Regions from separate parts of the Anabaena sp. TISTR 8404 genome, predicted to be linked through region 1. Evidence: riboswitches for the same ligand, from Rfam matches in the RefSeq annotation. Region 1 holds a riboswitch; the other holds the start of a gene.
The links. A riboswitch is a leader RNA that binds a small molecule or an ion and turns the genes downstream of it on or off. The one in region 1 is predicted to bind cyclic di-AMP.

Region 1 (3,712 bases):
GCTTTCAATGACGGTGAGTTAGCTGCACAATTAGAAAAAGGTTCCATCAGCGCCCAAATGCTAGACCGCTACTGCACAATGTGGATGGCTGGTATCGCAGCGGAAGCTTTGGTATTTGAACGTGCCGAAGGTGGCGGTGATGATAAAAATAAGCTGGCAGAAGTATTAAAAATAGTCGGTTTTGCAGAGTCAGCTTTTCAGCAAAAACAGCGGTTTCATGTCCTGCAAGCCAAGACTCTTTTAGAAGAAAATTGGTCTAGTTACGAAGCCTTAGTCCAAGCAATGCAACAACGTGCTTCTGTGGCAGAATGTCAAAGTGCGATCGCTAGTGCAAAATGAAGCGTGCTGAGTTAGAAGACAGCCTAGAACACCAATTCAGTAATCATGGAAGAACCTCTCCCCCATCCCCTCTCCGAAGCGGAGAGGGGAGTTGAGCTTCCCCCTTCCCTACTAGGGAAGGGGGTTAGGGGGTTAGGTTTTTGATTACTGAATCAATACTCTAGAAGATACCAAGCATAATTCCTATCAGGTTAGTAGTGAATACTTTCTACTTTACTCAGCACTCAGCACTCAACTAAGCAGCAATCTGCGGTTTCGCTTCAGGTTGAGCCAGCAGACGAGTATATAGCTGAGTCAGTCTTGTTGCTACACTGTCCCAACTAAAGGCAATTTCTACTCGTTGTCGTCCAGCTATACCTAACTCATCTCGCCAAGCCGAGTTAGCGAGGATGCGGTCAATAGCTGCGGCAAAAGCAGTTTCATCTTTTGGCGGTGCGAGTAACCCAGTGATTTCTGGTACAACTGTGAACTGTAAGCCGCCAACATTACTCGCCACAACAGGAGTTTGACTTGCCATTGCTTCTATTGCCACTAAACCAAAAGGTTCATAGTGACTTGGTACTACGCAAACATCAGCAGCAGCATAGTAGAAAGGCAAGACTGCATCATCTAGGCGACCAGTAAATGTTGTACAGTCTTCCAGATTTAATTCTGTCACGATATTTGCAATGCGATCGCGTTCAATTCCATCACTTTGACCAGGACGACTACCACCACCAATCAATAATTGCAGATTTCCACCATCCCGAAACTGAGATTGAGCAACGGCTCTCACCAAAGTCTCAATGCCTTTACGAAGGTCAAATCGACCAACATAAAGAACCATTTTCGCATCCGGGGCAATGCCTAGCTTTTCTCTAGCAACCGAGCGTGGAATTTTGCCAAACTTCTCAATATCAGTACCACAAGGAACCATTTCAATTTGCCCTTTACTAGAAACTAATAGCCGCATGTGTTGCTGCTCTTGCGGACTGGTAGCGACTACACAATCTACAGTTTCTAAACAGGCTTTTTCTATTGCTAATCTTTGGGTAGCAATCAAAGGAATATTATCAACACTTCTATACTTGACCGCTCCTAAAGAATGGTAGGTATGCACCTGCATCAGTGGTTGCAGCTTTTTCAATTCCATACCTACCCAGGAAGACAACCAGTAATTGGTATGAATTAAAGAGTATTGGAAGCCTTGCTGCTGTTGGAATCGCTGGAATTCTGCAATAAATTCTGGGAGATGGTCAAATAAAACATCTCGTCCCATGAATTTAACGGGGCCAGCTTTTAGACGAATAGTACGACAATTTGGGCTATGTTGTACAATTGCCGCTTGTTCATAACTGCTGCGCCGGGTGAACATATCCACTTGCCAACCAAGTTTTGCTAGTGCATAACCTACTTGACGCACATATACATTTTGACCCCCGGCCTCTTCTTGACCAATTTCGATGGCAGGATCGCCATCAACAGAAATGAGGGCAATGCGATGCTGTTTATCCTGGTACATAGTTAAGTTTCACCTCTAGGCAACTAAATTTCTGCCGCAGACGCGATAAATCATGTAAATATGAGCTTATCCTAAGAGCCGAGGGCAGATCGAAGCGTAAAGTTACCAGCCAAGGACACTTGCGAGAACAAAGCATTTCTTGTCAGAATGCTGCTCGTATAGTCTCCTCTCAATGCCTACGAAGTTAGCTGACGGGCTAGGACTGAGAGATGTCCTTCTTTTTGAGGATTAACTCTAAAGTATGAAGTGTAAAGTATAAAGTATGAAATAACGTTTTCAGTCTTTATCTTTCATCTTTCACAATTTAAGATTCATCCTGCAAGAAGATACGCCCCAAAATTGGTTCCTCCGTTCCAACTATCTTGATAAACGAATATCTATCTGATAGATAGCTTGAATTAAGCAGACTGATGAAGTTGTGTTTAGAACCTTAACTTGTTGTTATGACATTAGTCAAGAGGCTGAATAAAAAAACTGTCGTTAGGAATACGTCAACTAGTTGTTGAATGATAAGTTGACAAATAAAATTAGGGTGCGTTTAGCTACAAATAACACACCCTGATTATCTAGTTTGTAGTGTATTGCGCTAATTGTGCTTACACTCTATTTGCCGTGTTTGATGTTGAGATATAGTAATCCGATTGGATTCCTGAATCACTTGTATAGACAGGGAATAGGGAACGGAAAACAGGAAAGAAGGAAACCAGATCTACTGATTTTTTTAATCAAATAGTAGTCCTATACTTAAAGCCGTAAGGTAATGATTACACCGTATCATTTATACTCCATAACTAACTAATTCATACCCAAGAGATGGCCAATCGCTTGAATTACAGCTAAATAAAAATTACCTTCTCTTTCACGGAACAGTTGAAAGGGATACTCATGATAACCAAAAAAAGGTCTCAGTGTCCAACCAAGTTGACTGCCAACAAAAGCATAGAGAAATAGCCAACATTGTAAGATTTTCTGGCGAGTTTTACTACCATCATCTTCTTGTTCAATAACGAAAGTTGCTGCTTGGTATAAAGCCGAAATCCCAATAAATCCAGTGATGCTAAAGATAATGACATTTAATAAAATCAGAAATTGGTAGTTATTGGTGGTGAGTAAGAAAAACAAAGTAATTGGTGCAAAACTAAATAACAGAACACTCGTAACGGCAACCGCTGTCAGTACTAGGATGAAATGTTGTCCAAAAGTCCGCTTGGAACCAAAGATAATATTAGAAAAAAACAGTGTGGGTAGACAGATTAGCAAGGTAATTAAATACAGTGCTGGTAGTTTTACAGCAGAAGAAACAGCTTGCATCCAACTATGAGAAGAACCAATAATTGCTCCATAGATAGCAATAAATATAGAACTACAAACTAGCAGAGAAATTATCTTACTTGGTAATCTAACTCCTTGCCTAACTTCTTCTAAAAAACCTTGGCGATCGCGCAATAAGCCAATCAACACAGCAAAGTATTTAATACCTACAGATTTCCGTTCCATTATGTGAGCCTCACACACATATTATTTAAGTTTCATCACAGTAATCAGCACCAGAACCATACTTCCAGGCATCCACCAAACGATGCCAATAATATTGTTGTTGATTTGGTTGGTTCTTAATCCATGTTTCTAACATTGGACTAAGATGAAACAAGGCAGTGTAAACACCTAAATTTCCGTAATGCACCATCCAATCGAGTAAGTTTACTAAACCAACTTGCGGAATTATCTTGGCAACTAATCCTGGATGAGATAACCCAGTTTTAATTAGTGTTTGTGTCAAAGCAGAAAACTGCACTACATCTTGCAAAAATGGCTTGAGAACTGGATTACCCAGGTTTTGCATTTCTTGAAATACAGCCGAAAGCAGCTGAT
Region 2 (3,712 bases), 3.0 Mb from region 1:
GTTCGATGAACCTCTCCCCAACCCCTCTCCGACGCGGAGAGGGGCAAACAAATTTGAGCAATAATCAGGTTTTCAAAGCCTCTCCCACCGTGGGGGAGAGGTTTGGAGAGGGGTTTTTCAAATCCTCACCTTATGTATTGATTTCTGCTGAATTCTGTTATTTCGCAGTTGTCGGGCGATGAGTTACAAATTCTTGAAGTTTACCCACAGCGAAATCGAGAATTAGTCCGGTTACACCGATGACGAATACAGCCAGGAAAACTGAACTAAGATTCAAACGACTCCATTCATCCCAAACAAAGAACCCAATTCCAATACCGCCTGTTAGCATTTCTACGGCGACAATAACTAACCAAGCAATTCCTAAACTAATTCGCAAACCTGTGAAAACATAGGGCAAACTGGCAGGCCAAATAATTTTGGTAATTCTGCGCCAGCGAGGCATTTCTAGTACCCGTGCTACATCTAAATAATCTTTGGGAACGCTGGCAACTCCCAGGGCGGTGTTAATAATTGTCGGCCACAAAGATGTGATAAAAATTACAAAGATTGCTGAGGGATCTGCCAAGTTGAAGATGGCTAAAGCAATTGGTAACCAAGCCAAGGGTGATACGGGCTTAAAAATTTGAATGATGGGATTGAGGGCTAACATGGCCGACTTGGACATCCCAATGAGAAATCCCAAGGGAATTGCTACGACTGCACCTAACAAAAAACCGATTAAGACGCGTCGCAGACTGGCGATTAACAACCAGCCAATGCCTAAGTTGCCCGGCCCGCGTTGATAAAACGGATTTAAAATATAGTCTAAATTAGCTATTAATGCCTCTGGTGGCGTGGGCATTAATTCATGATTGGCTAAGGCAACCACCCACCACAACAAGATAATTCCTAAAAAACCTAGAATAGGTAAAAAGACGACATCCTTAGTAATTATGGGCTTGGTCTTTTGCCACGCAGCTTGACTAGTGATCGCCGCGATCGCTGCTAAATTTAAGTGCAATATCATCTATAGCCTCAGCAGGTGTAAGTACAGGTACAAGAATCTGAGCAGTACCAGCCTTGGACACTGATGAGATCAACACATTCTAAAAATGCTATCTCTTCAGTCTCCTCTCAATGCCTACGAAGTTAGCTGACGGGCTAGGGCTGAGAGATGCCCCTCTCTGATAAGTGCTGAGTAATGAGTGCTGAGTGCTGAGTTCAACTCTTGGTCACTTTTTACTTTTCACTTTTTAAGAGATACGCCCCAAAAATTGGTTCCTCCGCTTCAGCGTTATGTAATTTGACACGCTGAATTAGGCTGACTTACTCGAATTGGCAACAATATAGCGAAATATAACATCGTTGTCCAGTAAAGACAACTTCTTGGGATAGATTCTATTTGTTGATCTAGCCGAATTTAATCACTCTTTAGGTTGGTAATGATATGTAATGCAAATGCACCTAAACTAAAGGTTAATAAATAAAATCTATTCATATAAGTAGATAATTTCTTTCTGAATGCAGTTGAACTGTGCGGATTTTTTTTACAAAAAAACCCTGTTCCCGATAAACTATTTCTAGATAAAAATTTCTTTACTAAATTTTTACAAAATTTAACATAATGGATTTTAGTCTTATACTGGCTGAAAATACTAACAGTATCATCGAGAAATGGGTGGCAGCAGTTCGTCAAGACAGGCAGATTGAAAGTGCTGATGACTTATCTTACACCGCAATTAAGAATCATATTCCTGATATTTTTCAAGCAATGATTAATGTCCTTGCCCAATCTCAGGATAGTGATATCAAGTCGATACTTACAGCCAGTTGGCAGCATGGGTTACTCCGGGCTGAACAAGGCTTTGATCCTACAGAAATTGCTAGAGAATATCGTCTACTGCGGATAGTTATATTTGATACTTTAGAAGCAGATTTATTGCAAGGAACACCTGCGGAAATTATTCGTTATATGCGTTTAATTGATGCTGTAATAGATGAAGCGATCGCTCGGTGTTTTAAAAGTTATGTTGATGAGCGTTTACGAGAATTAAAGCATCTGCATTTATCATTAACCCTGCATAATGAAGAACTCACACGCTTAATTAATGCCAATCAAGATACTTTTTCCCAACTAGCGCACGAACTGAAACATCCTTTAACATCAATTATTGGCTACTCAGATTTATTTTTACGCCAACAAAGACGTAACTCTGGCATCAAAGATACGTATACAAATTTAGAACATATTGAGCGAGTATTACGGAATGGTAGACACTTACTCCGCCTCATTAATGATGTATTAGAACTATCAAGATATGATGCTGGTAAAGTACAACTGCAAGTCGCACCCACCAATGTAAAAGAATTGGTGATTAATGTGTGTGAAATGTTGGAGCCTTTAGCAGAAGAAAAAGAATTACAAATTATTGTAGACTGTGATCGCTGTCCCCAAGAAGTGCTAACTGATGAGTTTCAATTACAACAAATTATCACCAATCTTGTCAGTAATGCGATTCGCTACACAGAGTCAGGTATGATTAGCATAGTATGTCAAACGTGGAACGACAAAAATTGGTCATTTGCTGTTACTGATACAGGAATTGGTATTGCACCAGAAAACCAAGCACAGATATTTGAACCTTACTTTCGTGTAAATAAAAGCGCTCGTTCCTACCTACCTGATAGTACAGGATTAGGGCTGGCGATCGTTTCTCGCTTAGTAAACTTGCTCCAAGGAGAAATCAATCTCCAATCTCAACTAGGAGTTGGTTCTACTTTTACTGTTACCTTTCCTTTAGAACTCAATATATTACAGAGCTAACTGCATCCTTCACAAGTTCCTCAAATTTTTTGCCTAAATTAAAAACCGGGCAACCATAACAGAATTTGGGAGGCTTGATGATGATTAATTACAGAGAACGAATCATTGCTCTTTGGACAACATTTCTCCTAGGGACATTGTTTCATACAGAACTAGGTTTAATGCCCTTATTTCATGGTTTATCTGTAGTCGAATCTCAACCCGCCTCAAAACTGAGTGATATTTCTATAATTTTATGGTTAATGTTGGTATTTTTTGTAATACCGATGTTTGCAATAATTGCTACTTCATTTACAGATTCCAAGCGCTACCGCGTTTTTCATTTTGGATTGACTGTATTGTATAGCATCATGAACTTGCTCCATCTGGTTGCCGATTTATTAGTTCCGCTAATTTTGTGGTATCAGATAGCATTGATGGTGATTTTGTTACTTATAGGTTTAGTTTTAAACCTTGTGTCTTTTCAATGGATGAAACTACAACCTAGAAGCAACACACCACAAGCAAGGCTAACATCTCCGCACTCTTAGAATTGATGTTAATCTATCTTTACAACTTACCTTCTTGCTTCAACTTAGCGAGTGCATTTTCAGCAGCAGCTTTTTCAGCTTCTTTTTTGTTGCGTCCCTTACCTTCTCCATATTCTTTTCCATCAACGAATACTGTAGCTACAAACTCTGGCGCATGAGATAAACCACCTACTTGCTGCGTAACATATTTAGGCGGATTTGTTGTCACATTGCGTTGTACCCATTCTTGAAAACGGTTTTTCGAGTCTACATTCGAGCGAACTACAACAATATCCTCAGGTACAGAATCAAACAAGGGTTCGACAATTGCCCGCACTGCTTCAATATCAGAATTATTATCCAAATAATAAGCACCAACAACAGCTTCAAAAGTGCT

Region 2: another riboswitch for cyclic di-AMP. It lies ahead of ntrB (nitrate ABC transporter permease); the one in region 1 lies ahead of ACMX3D_RS08445 (glycosyltransferase).

What each region holds. Positions count from the first base shown of each region.
Region 1 covers NZ_CP180578.1:1,959,605-1,963,316, forward strand. The annotation lists gene ACMX3D_RS08440 (ATP-dependent Zn protease) at 1-339, shown strand, start outside; gene ACMX3D_RS08445 (glycosyltransferase) at 575-1,840, opposite strand; cyclic di-AMP (ydaO/yuaA leader) riboswitch at 1,999-2,222, opposite strand; gene ACMX3D_RS08450 (actin-binding WH2 domain-containing protein) at 2,636-3,340, opposite strand; gene ACMX3D_RS08455 (FAD-dependent oxidoreductase) at 3,363-3,712, opposite strand, start outside.
Region 2 covers NZ_CP180578.1:5,000,557-5,004,268, reverse strand. The annotation lists gene ntrB (nitrate ABC transporter permease) at 158-1,009, opposite strand; cyclic di-AMP (ydaO/yuaA leader) riboswitch at 1,106-1,301, opposite strand; gene ACMX3D_RS21700 (sensor histidine kinase) at 1,607-2,806, shown strand; gene ACMX3D_RS21695 (hypothetical protein) at 2,884-3,336, shown strand; gene rnc (ribonuclease III) at 3,356-3,712, opposite strand, start outside.